DNA from 3 places in the Paenibacillus nanchangensis genome. Region 3 is predicted to be linked to each of the others. Evidence: riboswitches for the same ligand, from Rfam matches in the RefSeq annotation. Region 3 holds a riboswitch; each other region holds the start of a gene.

Region 1 (5,915 bases), on a different contig from region 3:
CTCCTACCAGATCCCGAATAGTAACTAGAAGATCATCGTTAACCTCTATGATCAATTTCAGCTGTTCCGGACTTAGTTCCTTATTACCCGAGAAGTGAACCGACAGAACATGTTCCCTACCCAGAGCATAGCACAGGACATGTACTTCGGCAATCTGCCTCCGTTTAAAGAATGTCCAATTGTCAGTCCCAAAAATCTTCAGTACGTAAATTTGCTCATCCCCCAGCGTTTTTCCTTCATTCTCCGCCAAGTGATACCTTCGGCCTCTTCCTACATTCCCGCCTACCTGGCCAATATGTTTCTCATCAATTCGTTTCCAGATTGCTGCTCCCGTAGTCCGAAACCCGTCCGGTGGCAGGATCGAATTGCGTATTGCCTCGGCATAAGCGGCATAACGCTCGCCAGCATCAGGAATAGTCACATTCCGCAGGTATTCCCAAAGAAACTGAAGAACGCTGTCTTTCCGCTGCATAAGGGCTTTGTTTTCTTCCTGAATTTCTTTTAGTTGCTTGTACAGCCCTTCTCTAGCCACAGCCGATAAAATCCGGCCACAAGCAGTGGAAACAGCATTTAACGGTCCTCTTGAGTGATCGGCAGTATACCTAAGAAGAGTAAGCCCATCCAGATCGGACGGCAGGTGAAAAGAAGCAGGACTACCTTCTTCGCTAGTCGGAACCACATTGGGAATAACGCAAAAAACTCGTTTGCGCCCGAGCCGTCCCCAAAACAGCCCCATTTCAAATAAGGTGTTGTCGCGAGTAATAAAATACGTCTGGTTTCGGATGGTAGCCACATCTTCAGCTGCAAAAACGAATATTCCGAAATCGTTTACATCCAGTTCCACACTCAGCGCTTCCATGGTGTAATCATTGGGTTGAAAGGTTCCGGCATACCAGGCATTCACTTCAACTTGCAGTTCAAGCCCTGCGGCAATTGCTTGAGCGTATGGGATCGCTTCACGCGAGCTGCCGATAAACACCCGGGGTTTTCTATGAATGGACATTGGATTATCCCCTTATAAGGAAAAAATTAACACTTCATTAGTAAGTATACCTGCTACTCCCGACATGGGAAAGAGCTAACTTATGATCTGCAGCAACAATTGATACTTATAGTCCGGGCGATGCGCTGGGGGAGAGACGAGGATGAGGTTCGGTAGGAAAAGAAGGTTAGCACAGACGGCTATCGCTGTACGCAGCAGTGTCAATGATTGGAGGCTTGCTCAGCGGTGTTTTCGCCCGACGGATCTCTCAGAGTATGCGTATGATGCGCTGAATCAGCTGGTTCAAGTGCAGAAGGCAAAATGGAACCAAAGTGGTTTACTCCTATAACACAGTGGGCAACCGTCAGAGTAAAGAAACGACTGAAGCCGGAACTGCCGTGTCAGAGTCGTACACCTATGATGCTGCGAACAAACTGCTAAATCCGCGCTCAGCATTTTTTGCTCGGAGTGGTATTGTTTAGCGGGCGATATATGGCAAGAGGATGATAAACATTGTTTTTTGAGTAAACCATATATTGACAATATGTAACCAAGTGGTTACAATAAAAATGTAATCAAATGGTTACATTAAGTAAGGGGTGGATTACATTGATTGAAAATCGCATTAAAATTTTGAGAGCTACAAAGGATTGGACACAAGCTGATTTGGCTGAACTTCTTGGAGTATCACGACAGGCAGTTATATCCATTGAGAAATATAAATATACACCTTCATTGGAGCTAGCCTTCAAAATTGCAAAAGTATTTAATGTTTCTATTAATGAAGTATTTACACTGAAGGAGGATGATAAATAATGGCATATCAAATAATAACGGCAGTTGCATTGATCGTATTATTAACGGGCTTAATTGGAAATGTATTTTACAAAGCTAGAAAAACTATAAAAAATAAAAATGATGAACGTTGGCAATCGATTCAGAGTAAGGCGAACAAAGCGACAGTTTGGTACCATAGTTTACTAATAGTGGTGCTTGGTTTGATGATATTTTTAGATGTATTCTATCGGTTTCAAACTAGTTACAGTCTTTCTCAGATACTGAATGTTGCATTTGTTGTGTTGACTCTGCAATTTACAATTGAATTAATTTTCTTGATTTATCTTGATAAAAAATTATAAGGTGGATTATCAAGAATCCTGTGCAAATAAATTATTATGTGTATAAGGTGGCGTATATGGTTTTTGGGGTCGATCTGGACAGGAATAAAGATGTGCTGGGGATGTGGATCGGGGAGAATGAGACCTCAAATTTCTGGCTTACCGTCTTGAACCTGCGCACATGGTAGAAGCTATCACCGGCAACTCCGCAAGGTGACGAAGGGCAAGAGATTTTCCCTACCGATAGCCCCAGATTTTAAGGAAGACAAACTAATCAATGATGGGATGAAAAGTGATGGAGCAAAAAATAAAGCCTGATGCAATGAACAGGAGGGAGACTTTTGGGGGAGTTTGACTTCAAAGCAGGTAAGGTTATTTTAAACGATTTTGATTTTGTAGATAATCTTTCATACGCTGAGCAGATTTGGTCGTTTAAAGAAGACATTCTTCAAGTTCGATATAACAATATTTATGTTCTAGATTTGGGTTGGTATCCAGAGTTTGATCTAAAGAACGGGAGTTTTAAATTGGTTGTAGTGAAAATAGATGATTGGTTAAATCCATATTTCTCTAAAAGAACCCGGTCCATCAGTGAAGTACGAAACTATATTGTTGAGGCGGTAGCAGTGGCAGAAACAGTTAGCTTGATGCGTTAAGATAAAAACGCGAATAGATCTGGCGCAGTTGTCTAAGGAGGTCAAGCACAGATGTGAAGAGTAAAAATATAGTAAGGATAATATTTGCACTGCTCTTTGTTTTTTGCATAACGACTATATGTATTAAATATAATTCCTATGAACAACGTATACTGCTATTTGAAGCAATCCGAGTGTACTTGTTTATATACTGCCTTGCTGTCGAATTACCCTTAGCAATCATACGGAACCGCAATAAGTGGAATAAGTTCTGGGAGAAACTAGTGTTATATTTGTTGATCCTATTCTCTATCTTTTCTTTATGTGTAGCGGGTGTGGATGTCTACTGTCTAACTAGAGACGTGTTAGATGGGTACCAAGAGAAGAAAATTACGGTCATAAAAAGGCAACAACAATTTAGAGCGAGCGATAAAGTTTGGGTTAATGATGATGATAAAGTTCAGACATATTACCTAGCTCCGGGGTACATTAAAGTAACTGTGGGAGATGCTTATCGTGTACGTTTCTTTAAACATTCAAAAATAATAATACCTGTTAACATGGCAGATTAAAACCATAGGCGACAGACGATAGCCAAGCCCCTACAAAATAGAGTACACTCTGCGAGTCATAACTTTAACTAAACTTATCATAGCACCTTCAAGAGATATCCCATTTGTTAGGTAGGGAGATATCTCTGGAGGTTTTTTATGTTGGAAAACTGCAGGAGCGCCTGCAGAGTGAGAGGAGTCAAATTAGAACGTTGCGTCAGACTCAAAGTGGAATCAAACGATAAATAAATTCAGTTTTTCCAACATCCCTAAAAAAGGAAAATATAGAACATCTTTATTATACAGGGATAAATTCCGATATTAAAAGTGTCCTATACATCAAAAGACACTTTAAAACAAACACATAGGGACAAAAGAACCGAGTTTGGAACAAAGGCAAATCCGTACGAAAGTCGGAGACGCAAAGCCACGGGCCTACTTCATCCCAAAAAGATGTTAAGGCAGCCGGGCCGCTCAAGGCACTTGGTTTTTTGGTGTGCCTGCAAATAGCATTGAGGGAGAGACGTGGATGAGGTTCGCAAGGAAAAAAAAGTTAGCGCAGACGGCCATCGCTGTATTCGCGGCCGTGTCAATGATTGGAGGTCTGTTCAGCGGCGTTCTAGACACGCATCAAGCTGTGGCAGCCGGTATGAATCCGGGGAAAACGGACTTCAGCGTATCGGGAGAAAGGCTGGTCTGGCTGGAACAGGATGCGACTGGGGTCAAGCAGGTACATACGCTGAATCAGAGCAATGGTGCTAGTACGAGACTCACCTCCAGCCCGTCCCCAAAAGATGCGCCTTATGTGAACGGCGCGATTGTGGTGTGGGCGGACAAAGGAAATGAGGCGGCGGGATCGCTCCAGTGGGATATCTACAGTACCAACCTGGAGACGGGGAAGCCCGCGAAACTCAACAAGCAGCCCGGTTCCTATGGGAATCCGACGACGGACGGAGTAGGTGTAGTCTGGTATGAACGCAAACATTACGGCAGCATGATTTATCACGACTTGGCAACAGGCGCTGAAGCCGACTTGGGCGAAGGACGGTTCCCCATGCTGGCCAGTGGAAATGTCGTTTATAAAAATGCCCGTGACGGGGGACTTAGTCTGCTGAACGTGAACAGCGGAGTGAGACGTGCACTGGTGAGTCTGGGTGGTGCAAACACCGTCGACTGGTTTGTTTTTAATGGCAGTCAGGTGCTGTATAAACAGAAAAACGGCGCTGCCGGAAGTAAGTACGTGCTGCTGAATATTCAAGATCTGATGGCACAGCCTGTGGATCTCACCGAAATGAAGGATGGCGGCACCTCTTATGCACACATGTTCATTGGTGAAAAATACGCGGTATTTCAGCAGGAGGAAAACGGTGCAGCTGTGCTGCAGCAGGTAAATCTCAATACCTCAAAAGTGACGCCGCTGCCCGCTATCGAAACGGGGGCGAAGCTGATTGGCATTAGCGGGGACAAGCTGCTGTACAGCACTAAGGACGACAACATCCAATCCTTGGATCTAAAAGAACGCAACTTCCCGGCGCCAACTCCAACACATGTCGCGAACCCATCTCCAAGCCTGACACCAGAACCTGGCCCAACGCCGGAACCAGGTTCGGCACCAGGAATGGGAACCGCCACAACCCCGGGCTCCAACCCAAATGTTAAAGTGCCCGTAGTTAGTGGAGCCAAAGACAGCCGGATCATTGGGAATACAGGCGGCGTTTTGTCTGTCCTAAACGGCTGGGCGCGGCTGGAGATTGCGGCAGGCACCTTCCCGGACAATACCGGCGTAAGTCTGGCTCAGGCGGAACTGGAAACAAAAGAGCTGCTGGATGCAAACGGACTGAAGCTGCTCAAGGCTGGCTCCGTCTGGCAGGTACAATCGGACGCTGCATTCCAGCTCCCGGTCAAGCTCGCGATCCGGTATCCGAAGGAAGAACCTTGGGTCTCGGAGCGGGAGAAGCTTGGAATCTACAGTTACGATCCGGCTAAAGGCACCTGGACTTATATAGCTGGTGTAACTGAAGTGGAGCGGGACTTTGTCCATGCGCCAATCACAGCCTCCGGATTGTATGCGGTCATGCTGCGCAATGTGCATTTCACCGATTTGGCGGGCCACTGGGCACGGCACAATGTAGAGGTACTGGCGTCAAGAGGAATTGTGAACGGAATGAACGGAAACTTGTATAAGCCAAAAGGCAGCGTGACCCGCGCCGAATTCACCAAACTGCTGGTATCCGCTCTTGGTCTGCGGCCAAGTCAGGAGGGTGCGCCGAGTCAGCCGGTTACGCCAAGTCAGGAGGGTACGCCGAGCCAGCCAGGTACACCATCCTTCCGGGATATTCCAGCTGTACACTGGTCTTACCCCTATGTTGAAGCGGCAGCGGAGGCGGGGATTGTGACCGGGGACAATGGGCTTTTTCATGGTAATGATCCGCTGACCCGTGAACAGATGATGGTTATGCTGATGCGGGCAATCGACAGCACTACGGTCACTATGAACGCTGCGCACGGACCGGACACTCTGAAGATCACCGGTACCACCGCCACCACCGCCACTACCGGTACCACCGCCACTACCGAAACCGCCGACACTACCGAAACTATCGACACCAATGACAGCATCGGCACTACC
Region 2 (5,915 bases), on a different contig from region 3:
CGAAATCGCCAACATCTGCGAGAAGGTCGGCGCGGACGTCACTGAAGTCGCCCAAGGGATGGGATTGGACAAACGGATCGGCTCGTCGTTCCTGCAGGCGGGTATCGGCTACGGCGGGTCCTGCTTCCCGAAAGACACCAACGCGCTGATTCAGATTGCCGGCAATGTGGACTACAACTTCAAGCTGCTGCGTTCGGTGGTGGAAGTGAACAAAGACCAGCGTTTTATGATAATCGCGAAGCTGCGCGAATCGCTTGGCGCGCTGCGCGGGGCGGAAATCGGCATCTGGGGGCTGGCGTTTAAGCCGAACACCGACGATGTCCGCGAAGCGCCGGCCCGCGAAATCGTGGAGACGCTGGTAGCGGAAGGCGCAATCGTCAAACTGTATGATCCAATCGCTGCAGACAAGTTCCGTGAGCAATACGATCATCCGCAGCTCCGGTGGTGCGTAAGTGCGGAAGAAGCAGCGGCGGGCAGCGACGCGGTTTGCCTCCTGACGGATTGGAGCGTATTCAAGGACATCGACCTGCACCTCCTTGCGCCGACGATGCGGCGGCAGGTGCTGATCGACGGACGTAACGTGTATACGAAAGAGCAAATCGAGGGCACGGGGCTGGAATACCATTCGGTCGGCCGCCCGCAGATGGGCGGACTGAGCGGCATGTCCCGCAGTATGGCGGGAGCGCTGTAGGCATTGCGGGCTGACACTGCAGCGGATATGACCGGAAGTGCAAATCTGCCGCAGTGCCAGCTCCGCCTAGCCTGTACATTTTCAGCTCAATCCATTGATAGACTGACCAATGAAATGGCAGCAAAAGCGGCAGGCCCGCTTATAACGAACGATCAGGAGGGTTCACTATGAAACTGGTTCTTTTATCGGGCGGTTCGGGCAAACGCCTGTGGCCGCTGTCCAACGACTCGCGGTCCAAGCAGTTCTTGAAAGTATTGGAGGGGCCTACGGGCCAGCCGGAGTCGATGGTGCAGCGGGTATGGCGGCAGCTGACCGAAACCGGACTCGCAGACTCTTCGTACCTGGCTACCGGCCGGGGGCAGGTGGAGATGATTCAGAGCCAGCTTGGCGCCGAGGTGCCGATCATCGTAGAGCCTGAGCGGCGGGACACCTTCCCGGCGATTGCGCTGACCGCCAGCTATCTGTATTCCATGGAAGGCGTGTCGCCGGACTCCGCCGTGGCAATTTTGCCGGTTGATCCGTATGTGGAGTCCTCCTTTTTCGAAAGCGTGGCGCTGCTGGAGCAGACGATGCGGGAGAGCGGAGCGAACCTTGCGCTGATGGGCGTAGTTCCGGAACTCGCATCGGAGAAATACGGATACATTATCCCGGCCGAGCCCGACGGAGCCGAGCGCGGTTACCTGAAAGTCAGCCATTTTCAGGAGAAGCCGGACCGCAAGCTGGCGCAGGAGCTAATCTCCCGCGGGGCGCTCTGGAACTGCGGCGTGTTCGCTTTCCGTTTGGGGTATCTGCTTGATATTCTCCAGCGCAAGGGACTGCCGCTCAATTATGAGGAGATGCAGAAGCAATACAAGCTGCTTGCGTCGATCAGCTTCGATTACGAAGTGGTGGAAAAAGAGGAAAACATCGTCGTTCTCCCCTATAACGGATTTTGGAAGGACCTTGGCACCTGGAATACGTTGACCGAGGAAATGTCCCGAAATCAGCTGGGCCGGGGCGTGCTGACGGAAGATTCAAGCTCCAGCTGCCTGATCAACGAGCTGGACATTCCGATCACCGTGATCGGCGCCCAAGATCTGATTGTGGCGGCCAGTCCCGACGGGATTCTGGTTACCAGCAAATCGGAGAGCCCGCGGATCAAAGAAGTGCTGAAGGGCATCGAGCAGCGGCCGATGTACGAAGAGCGGCGCTGGGGACATTACCGGGTTATCGATTATGTGAAATATGAAGAGGGGAACGAGGTCCTGACGAAACGCATCCGGATTAAAGAGGGGAAAAACATCAGCTACCAGCTGCACCGCAAACGCAGCGAAATCTGGACGATTATCAGCGGCGAGGCCAGCGTCATTCTGAATGAGCGGCTGCATCAAGTGAAAGCCGGGGACGTCGTCCGGATTCCCGAAGGCACCAAACACAGCATCCTGGCACTGACGGATGTGGAGTTTATCGAGGTACAGACCGGCTCCGAGCTGGTGGAGGAAGACAACATCCGGATTTGCCTGGAGTGGGACGATATAGTTCTACAGCAGTTTATTTCATAAGTCAAAAACATATTATTACCCGAAAAAACCGGGACTGAAACAGAAAAACGTGCGACTAATTAACCATTTTTGAATTTTGCACTAAAACGAAAACTAAATAGGTCGATAACATACGGTAAGAAGGATGAATCCTTCCAAAATACGACAAAGGCAAACCTGTCGAAAGGCAGGGACGCAAAGCTATAGGGCCTTTCGCAAGAGTGGCAGCCTGGCTACCGAAAGGAAGATGATTTTTGAACGCTTACCGTTTGTTTCGACCTCTGTGCAGAATTTTGTCGATTGCTCTGCTTGCTGCTGTAATACCGGTGGGAGCCGGCGCTTTTCCGTCCGCTGCATCGGCGGCCGTTGAGCCCGGTACTCCAGTTAATGCTTCCGCTTCGCCTGAAGCGGTGAAGCTGCTTCAGTACTTGACGTCCATCTCCGGGAAAAGCACGCTGACAGGGCAACACGATTACCTGGAAAGCCCGGATGAGTTCAATAATAAGCTGAAGAACACCAGCGGAAAGTTTGCCGCTCTGCATGGTTATGAGATTGGAGCCATCAGCGGACAGTCCGAAAGCGGCGTCGCCTGGTACCGCCAGAATGTGGTGAATAGCGCCATCAACTGGCACAAAAACGGCGGCGTAGTCGCCATGACCTTTCACGCGAATCTGCCGGGAACGTCTTATGACTGGTCCAATGTGTCCAGAAGTCTCAGCCAGGCGGAGTTTAATAAATATGTAACGCCAGGTACGGCGCAGTACAACAGCCTGATCAACGAACTGGATAAAGTGGCCGTATCACTGAAACAACTCCGCGATGCCGACGTGCCCGTGCTGTGGAGACCGTATCACGAAATGAACGGCGGCTGGTTCTGGTGGGGCCAAAAAACAAATTTTGCCGCACTTTGGAACATCATGTACGACCGGTTCGTTAATGTGCACAAACTGAACAACCTGCTGTGGGTGTGGAGCCCAAATGCTCCAAACGCCTGGTCTGACGCCTACTCGCTGACCTACCCGGGAGCGAGCAAGGTGGACATTCTCGCCGCCGACATTTATGAGAACGACTATAAGCAGAGCCATTACGACGGCCTGCTGGCCTTGGCGGCCGGCAAACCGATCGCCATCGGGGAGAACGGCGAAATGCCGAACCTCACCACCCTGTCCAAAACGCAGAGCAAGTGGGCGTTTATGATGACTTGGGGCAAGATGCTGTACGAAAAGAATTCTACCGATACCATTAAAGGCTTTATGGGCAGCAGTCAAACGCTGACGAGAGACGAGTTTACAGCCGCTTTGACGGCGCTGCCGAGCCCGACGCCGAAACCAAGCCCGACACCGACGCCGAGCCCGAGCGTATCGCCAAGCCCGACACCGACGCCGAGTCCGAGCATATCGCCGAGCCCAACGCCGAAACCGAGCCCGAGTGTATCGCCAAGCCCGGCGCCGGTGCCGAGCCCGAGTGTATCGCCAAGCCCGGCGCCGACACCGAGTCCAAGTGTAGCACCAAGTCCGACGCCGGTGCCAAGTCCAAGTGTAGCGCCAAGTCCGACGCCGGTGCCGAGCCCAAGCGTGATGCCGAGCCCGACGCCGGTACCGAGCCCAAGCGTGATGCCGAGCCCGGCCCCTATGCCGGAGCCATCCGCACCGGTTCAGGCTCCGCTGCCGGACAGCCCGCAAAAACCGGCCCCGGCTGAACCCGAGCCGGTGTACGCAGCCGGACTGATGGCCGAGTATTTCAATAACAAGACGCTTTCCGATTCACCGGTTCTGGTCAGAACGGATGCGGCAATCAATTTCAACTGGAGACAAGCCAGTCCGGACGCCGCGCTTGGCGCCGATAACTTCTCGGTCCGTTGGACCGGAACAATCAAGCCGAAATACAGCGAGACCTACAAATTCTACATGCAAGCGGACGATGGCGTCCGGTTATGGATCGACGGCCAGCTGATTATCGACGGCTGGGTCAAACAGAGCGGTGTGGAGCGCTCCGGAACGATCGCCCTTACCGCCGGTCAAATGCACGATATCAAAGTGGAATATTTTGAGAACCAGGGAGACGCCAGCGCAAAAATGATTTGGGAAAGCCCAAGCCAGCCCTGGACCACTGTACCGGCATCCGCCCTGTTTTCGCTTCAATAATGCAGCCGGGCCCTTAAAGGGCCTGTCCGCGTTTTCGTTGGGATAAAAAAAAGGAGTCTCAAGCTCTTTCAGCAGCAGTCCGGTTTTTGCTGCCCTGCTGATTCCAACGAAACGCTGCGGACCTGCGAGTCGATACCTGCCAGGGCGTTAGAAGCAATCTTATCCGCGGTTTTGTAGGCCCTGCTATCCGGCAGGGCTACTGAACTATCGGGTCCCGCTTTCGCGAGAGGACTGCCGGATGCCGTTAAAAAGGCAGCCGGCGGTTCGGCCACCGAAAGGAAGATGACTTTGAACACGAAGCGTATGTACCGACTATTTAGCACCGTGCTCCCTATACTTGTGGTACTTAGCCTGCTCCCTTGGGGCGAAGGTTCAAAGCCCGATACGCCGGCGGAAGGGGAGGTCCCTGTCCCGGCGCGTACCGGTGCGGCTGTGCCTTCCGGCCAGCCGGTCAAGCCGATTAACCCCGATGCTTCGCCCGAAGCCCGGGAGCTGCTGGAGGAGCTGTCGAGTCTTTCGGGCAAAGGGATGATCAGCGGCCAGCATGACTATTTGGAGAGCCCTGACGAGTTCAGCAACAAGCTGAATCAAACCGCGGGCCAGCATGCGCTGCTGCACGGTTATGAGCTGGGACCGATCAACAACCAGTCCAAAAGCACAATCGCATGGCAGCGGCAAAATGTGGTGGACAGCGCCATCCGCTGGCACGATCAGGGCGGAATTGTCGCTATGACCTTTCATCAGGCGCTGCCCGGCCGTTCGCCAGCCTGGTCTAATGTCACCATGCCGCTGAGCCAGAATATGTTCGATGCTTATGTTACGCCGGGAACACCGGAATACAAGCAGCTGATCTCCGATCTGGATGAAGTTGCCGGTTATCTGAAGCAGCTGAAGGAAGCGGGCGTGCCCGTATTGTGGCGGCCGTATCATGAAATGAACGGCGGTTGGTTCTGGTGGGGCCAAAAGGACAATTTTACCGCCTTGTGGGATTTGATGTACAACCGTTTTACCGGCACCCATCAACTGAACAATCTGCTGTGGGTGTGGAACCCAAACGCGCCGAATGAGTGGGCGGACCCGTATGAGACACATTTTCCCGGAATCGGCAAGGTGGATATCCTTGCCGCCGATATTTATAATAACGACTTCAAGCAGTCCTATCACGATGATCTGCTGAAGCTGGCCGGCGGGAAGCCGATAGCCATCGGCGAAAGCGGCGAACTGCCTGATCCCGACCTTATGGCGGGAAAACAGAATCAGTGGGTGTATATGATGACCTGGGGAAAAATGCTGACCGAAAACAACAGCACCCAAGACATCAAAAAGTTCATGACCCATCCGTTTACGGTTTCCATGGAGAAACGGTTATCCGTGCCGAGTCCCGGAAAAACAGCTCCGGCCGAACGTCCGGGCAGCGAACAACAGGACAACACACAGAAGGACAATCCACAACAGGACAATGCACAGCAGGGCACCGGACTGCGGGGAGAATATTTTAACAACACGGAGCTGAGGGGGAAACCGGCGCTTGTCCGCGAGGATGCGAATGTAGACTTCAAC
Region 3 (5,915 bases):
CCGCCCACCTCTACTGGTTGTTCCGACCCGCCCGCAGGAGGCGTCTCGTCAGGTATAACGATGACTCCCGGTACGCTGTCAGTCGGTGCCGGCGAAGCTGGTATCCAGCCTGGCGGAACTGGTGTCGGGGTTGGCTCTACCGACGGGATTGGCGTCGGGGTTGGCTCCACCGACGGGATTGGCGTCGGCGTTGGCTCCACCGACGGGATTGGCGTCGGCGTTGGCTCCACCGACGAACTCGGCGTCGGCGTTGGTGCCACCGACGGAGTTGGCGTCGGCGTTGGCTCCACCGACGGACTCGGCGTCGGGGTTGGCTCCACCGACGGACTCGGCGTCGGGGTTGGCTCCACCGACGGGATCGGCGTCGGCGTTGGTTCCGCCGACGGAGTTGGCGTCGGTGTTGGTTCTACCGACGGGATTGGCGTCGGGGCTGGTGCCACCGACGGACTTGGCGTCGGTGTTGGCTCCACCGACGGACTCGGCGTCGGTGTCGGCGCTACCGACGGACTTGGCGTCGGTGTCGGCGCTACCGACGGACTCGGCGTCGGCGTTGGCTCCACCGACGGACTTGGCGTCGGTGTCGGCGCTACCGACGGACTTGGCGTCGGGGTTGGCTCCACCGACGGACTCGGCGTCGGTGTCGGCGCTACCGACGGACTTGGCGTCGGTGTCGGCGCTACCGACGGAGTTGGCGTCGGTGTCGGCTCCACCGACGGACTTGGCGTCGGTGTCGGCGCTACCGACGGAGTTGGCGTCGGTGTCGGCTCCACCGACGGTGTTGGCGTCGGTGTTGGTGCCACCGACGGAGTTGGCGTCGGCGTTGGTGCCACCGACGGTGTTGGCGTCGGCGTTGGCTCCGCCGACGGACTTGGCGTCGGTGTTGGCTCCACCGACGGGATTGGCGTCGGTGTTGGCTCCACCGACGGGATTGGCGTCGGCGTTGGCTCCGCCGACGGACTTGGCGTCGGTGTTGGCTCCACCGACGGAGTTGGCGTCGGGGTTGGCTCCACCGACGGGATTGGCGTCGGCGTTGGCTCCACCGACGGGATTGGCGTCGGGGTTGGCTCCACCGACGGACTTGGCGTCGGTGTCGGCGCTACCGACGGACTTGGCGTCGGTGTCGGCGCTACCGACGGACTCGGCGTCGGTGTTGGCTCCACCGACGGGATTGGCGTCGGCGTTGGTGCCACCGAAGGACTCGGCGTCGGTGTCGGTGCCGCCGACGGACTTGGCGTCGGTGTTGGTGCCGCCGACGGACTCGGCGTCGGCGTTGGTGCCACCGACGGAATTGGCGTCGGTGTTGGTGCCACCGACGGTGTTGGCGTCGGCGTTGGCTCCGCCGACGGGATTGGCGTCGGTGTTGGCTCCACCGACGGGATTGGCGTCGGCGTTGGTGCCACCGTTGGACTCGGTGTTGGCTCCACCGAAGGCGTCGGTGTCACTGTTGGGCTCGGCGTTGGCTCCACCGAAGGCGTTGGTTCCACCGTTGGGCTTGGCTTTGGTGTCAGCTTATAACATTTAATGAAGAGCCAGGAGGCATCGTACAGCTCGGACAACGGAACGCCGTTGATCAGCAGGTATTTACAGGTCCAGCGTTCCCCGTCTATTATCTTTTCCGTCCAGTCCGACCAGGAAACATCAACCAGCGGGATTTCCGGGAACAAAATGGCTACAGCCTCCTGCCATTTATCGTCCCACTCCTCCGGAAAACCCCCAGGATAACTGCTCTGTGCCCGCGCGGAACCGGCAGACCCCAACGTCAGGATCAAAGCCAGCGCTACAGAAAGGAGCGATTTCCCTCTTTTTTTCATGCATTCAACTCCAATACAAATCGATTAGTTGTCAAACCCCCGCCTATACAACCGCCGGTTCGGCGGTCTGGTGCCAAGCCTGCCCTCCTTCCTCTCACTGGAGTAAACCCCTACAGAATGCGATTGCCCGAAATCAGGGTAAAGGACCACACAAAAAAGACCGCCAGAAACGAAGTTCATGGCGGTCGGACGATCATTGCACCGGGTTGGGTCGGCACGGCAGATTCCAGACTTTGCGTCCCACCCTTTCGGATGGTTTGCGTTTACATGTTTAAAATATGTATTTGTGTGAGATGTAAGCGATTCTGGCTGCGGACAAACTCATACTTTAAATCCATGCATCTCTTCTCAGCCAAGGACAAACTGCCTAGACCCTGCTCCCCTTGACTCCTTACCCTTGTACAGTATATAAACCGGATATTTTTATTTTAAACAGTTAAAATTTAGGGAGTATAATCCAAAGTCTGCTCCGGGGAAATGGCGCCTGTAAGCGGTCTGACGACCGTGAAATATCAGCCTGCCCATGATCTGAAAGTTCTTATTCATTCGGAAGAAGCAGGCCTTTTACGGCTTCCCCACTTCTGCAAGCCTCCTGTATGCGGCAGGAGATGAGGGCTGGATTGGCGTTTTGGTGTCCAGCAGACGGATCAGACGAGGGTAAAAAAAAGACCCTCTGCAAAGAGGGCCGGCAATCCGGTCAAAATACCCATTTTCGGCTTCCGACAAAATTTATCACCACGGTTACTCCGGTGACCAGAACCTTGGACAGCAGAACCTGCATGCCCAGCCGGTCAGTCAAAACATGCATCAGCAACAGCGAAACTCCGAGACTGACCAGATTAAGCAATATAAACTTAACCAGCTGCATCCGGTCAAAGGAGGCCTGATCCGCTTTCTGGCGGTCACGGAAGGTGACTTTTTTATTGAGGATAAAGCTGTTCGCCGTCCCCGCGCTGTAGGAAATAACTTGAGCAATCGCATATCCGGCTCCCGCAGCGCTCAGTAGAGTAAACACCGCAAAATCCACCAGCGTATTCAGCAGGCCAACGGCATTAAACTTCAGGAATTGAATGGCGGCTGTGCGCAGACTATTATCGGACATTGGCGTTCTCCCGCTTCGAAGTCCCGCTGTGCCCTTCCTGCTGCGGCCCTTCCTGCGTCTCGGGATACCCCTTCGTTTCGCGTACAATGTACAGCGGCCGGTCCTTTGCCTCATCGTAAATCCGGCCGATGTATTCGCCGATCACGCCAAGCAGCATCAGCACAATGCCGTTAAACAGGAGGTTAATGCCGACAATGGACGACCATCCCGGCTCGTTCCGGGAAGTAAAAAGCTTCTGGTACACGACGATAAACAAATAGATAAAGCTCGACAACGAGAGAAAAAAGCCTACGTACGTGGCGATTTTGAGCGGCTTGTGCGAAAAGGAGGTAATGCCGTCCAGCGCAAACCGGATCATTTTCTTCAGCGGATATTTTGTTTCTCCGGCAAATCGTTCCTCCCGCACGTATTCGACCATCGTCTGCCGGAAGCCTACCCAGCTGACCAAGCCCCGGACATACCGGTTTTTCTCTTTCAAGCCGCGGAGCACGTCGCACACCTTGCGGTCGATCAGGCGGAAATCCCCCGTGTCGGTCGGTATATCGACGCTGGTCATGCTCCGGAGCAGCCGGTAGAACAGCTTTGCGGTAACTTTTTTGAACAGCGTCTCCCCGTGACGTTTCAGCCGCTTCGCATATACGACCTCGTACCCTTCCTTCCACTTGTCAATCATCTGTAAAATGATTTCGGGCGGGTCCTGAAGATCGGCGTCGATCACCACCACCGCATCGCCTTGGGCATAATCCATTCCTGCGGTAATCGCAACCTGGTGCCCAAAGTTGCGGGAAAAATCAATCAGCTTGACGTTTGCGTCCCTGCTGCTGATTTCCTGCATGATCTCCACCGTCCGGTCGCGGCTGCCGTCGTTGACGAACACCAGCTCATACGGATCTCCGCAGCCGTCCATCACCTTTTTCAGCCGCTCGTACGTATGGGCGATAACCAATTCTTCATTATACATAGGGATGATGACACTGTATCTTACTTTCATTCCTAGGCCTCCTAATAAGCCATAAAATTCTAACGGCCGGCAGGCCGCGGTGCCGGTTCACCTGCAGCGGCCTGTACGTTCTTCCTCGATTCGCCAGCAGCCATCAGCCGGCCTGGCTGTACAGGGAAAGGAGCGTACCGCCCCCTTCCCTGTCATCTTCTATGAGGTTATCGGCCAGCCGCGCTTTACCTGGCTGCCGGCTGATCCAGCATAGCCCGTCAGAACAACCAGCTTGGGAACCACCGGAGCGCGCCGGTGACGTAATTTCCGCTGACCTGCATACCCGAAAGTGCCGGATAAAACAGGATAAACAGCAGTCCGGCAAGCGCCGCGAAGCCATATCGGATGTAACGCGACTTCGATTCCGGCAATCTTCCGTCAAGCAGCTTCATAATGTACACGATCGACAGAATGATGAACGGTACCATGGCAAAATAATGATAAATGAACGTTTCCCGCGGCACCAGCATCCATGGCACATATTGCGAGAAAAACGCGATCCAAATCATGTAAAGGGACTTTTCTTTGCGTCTGAACGTCAGCCAGACGGTCGCCAGCAGCGCAAAAATTCCTATCCACCAGATCAGCGGATTTCCCATCGTAACAATCGTGCTGACCTGTCCCGCCGGCAGCCCATCGCTTCCGCTGTAGAACCAGACCGGGCGTTTCATAAACGGCCACTGCCACCACTGGGAGGAAAAAGGATGTGTCGCCACCAGCTGGCTGTGATAATCGAACATGTGCACCTGGGCGTCAACCAATGCCTTGAAGGTGTAACTCTGATCCCCCGCCGTCAGCATCGGAATATAGCTGAGCGCGTAGATAACTCCGGGAATCAGAACAAAAAATCCGAGACAGCTGGCCAGCGTAATGATGGTGTTTTTCCAGAAAGACCGGACAGCGTGCTTGCAGGCTTCAGCCAATTCACGGTCGCCGCCCCCGCCATCTGCCAGCAGTCTGCGCGATGCGCGGTATTCGCGATACCGTTCGTAGAGCGACAAGCCCAGCATTACTGCAAGTCCCGCTCCGCCATACAGCACAATCCACTTGGAGGCAACACCAATCCCGAAGAACAACCCGGACCAGAACAGCGGAACTAGCGTCTTCCGCACAGGCGTCTTGTAGAAATTTAGCGTCCAATACCGCTGCATGAAATAGAACATCAGCATAATGAAAAATACGCCGTAGACGTCGATGGTAGAAATCCGGGTCTGCGTAAAATGCATGAAGTCAAAAGCAAACAATCCGGCGGCTAGCACGCCGTATCTTGTTCTGCCGAACAGCCTGAAAGCCATCATGTAAATCAGCGGAAGCATTGCGATCCCAAACAGCGTGCCCATAATCCGCCAACCGAACGGATTCACCCCAAACAGCTGCATTCCGAGTCCGATAATCAGCTTGCCGAGCGGTGGATGTGTATTTTCGTATGCAGGCAAATCATGATAATGCTCGTAGGCTGTGCGGGCATGATAAATCTCGTCAAAATATGTGCTGTTCATAAAGCTAGTATGCGCAGGCACAAGGTCCTGCTCATCAAACAGATTGGCCGGTTCGCCCCGCTTGGCAGGTCCCCCCGCCTCCGGAACGACCGCCTGCACCGGCAGCGGTCCGCTGCCTCCCTGGGCGTAAAATGCCAGCTCATGCAGACTGAAACCCGGCTGATCCACAGTCAGCTTGACGTACCGGGCAGCTGCGGTGAGCGGCTGGCTTTTCCAGATGAACACATTGCCGACCTCTTCGTTTACCTCAAGCGGGCTGCTCCAAGCTCCCGGGGCATCTCCAAACTCCAGCTTAAACTTGCCGGTCCCCACGCCGCCAAACACATTAACTTTCTCCAGCTGCTTGGTTTCGCCAAGATCGATGTAGAAGCTTTCTCCGCCGGAAGCCGGCTGCCATACCGTCTCCGGCGATTTCATTGAACCCAGGTTAATCAGCGCCACAATGGCATACACCGCCGTGATGGCCGACATCCAAACCCAGTCTTTACGGCCGAGTCCAAGACCCTGCCGCT

What was found. Region 3 has a riboswitch for cyclic di-GMP ahead of ACE6ED_RS21985 (LPXTG cell wall anchor domain-containing protein). Riboswitches for the same ligand answer to the same signal wherever they lie in the genome.
Region 1: linked by a shared signal. The riboswitch ahead of ACE6ED_RS24805 (S-layer homology domain-containing protein) and the one ahead of ACE6ED_RS21985 (LPXTG cell wall anchor domain-containing protein) in region 3 are both predicted to bind cyclic di-GMP.
Region 2: linked by a shared signal. The riboswitch ahead of ACE6ED_RS22445 (glycosyl hydrolase) and the one ahead of ACE6ED_RS21985 (LPXTG cell wall anchor domain-containing protein) in region 3 are both predicted to bind cyclic di-GMP.

The regions. Positions count from the first base shown of each region.
Region 1 is NZ_JBHOFD010000039.1:29,703-35,617, reverse strand. Features, by position in the region: gene ACE6ED_RS24830 (TIR domain-containing protein) at 1-1,003, opposite strand, end outside; gene ACE6ED_RS24825 (helix-turn-helix transcriptional regulator) at 1,592-1,798, shown strand; gene ACE6ED_RS24820 (hypothetical protein) at 1,798-2,121, shown strand; partial or broken gene ACE6ED_RS24815 (transposase) at 2,160-2,273, shown strand; gene ACE6ED_RS24810 (hypothetical protein) at 2,442-2,756, shown strand; cyclic di-GMP riboswitch class I at 3,672-3,764, shown strand; gene ACE6ED_RS24805 (S-layer homology domain-containing protein) at 3,816-5,915, shown strand, end outside.
Region 2 is NZ_JBHOFD010000032.1:18,532-24,446, reverse strand. Features, by position in the region: gene ACE6ED_RS22455 (UDP-glucose dehydrogenase family protein) at 1-691, shown strand, start outside; gene ACE6ED_RS22450 (sugar phosphate nucleotidyltransferase) at 859-2,232, shown strand; cyclic di-GMP riboswitch class I at 2,372-2,452, shown strand; gene ACE6ED_RS22445 (glycosyl hydrolase) at 2,466-4,355, shown strand; gene ACE6ED_RS22440 (glycosyl hydrolase) at 4,638-5,915, shown strand, end outside.
Region 3 is NZ_JBHOFD010000030.1:89,393-95,307, reverse strand. Features, by position in the region: gene ACE6ED_RS21985 (LPXTG cell wall anchor domain-containing protein) at 1-1,811, opposite strand, end outside; cyclic di-GMP riboswitch class I at 1,989-2,083, opposite strand; gene ACE6ED_RS21980 (GtrA family protein) at 2,509-2,913, opposite strand; gene ACE6ED_RS21975 (glycosyltransferase family 2 protein) at 2,903-3,904, opposite strand; gene ACE6ED_RS21970 (glycosyltransferase family 39 protein) at 4,123-5,915, opposite strand, start outside.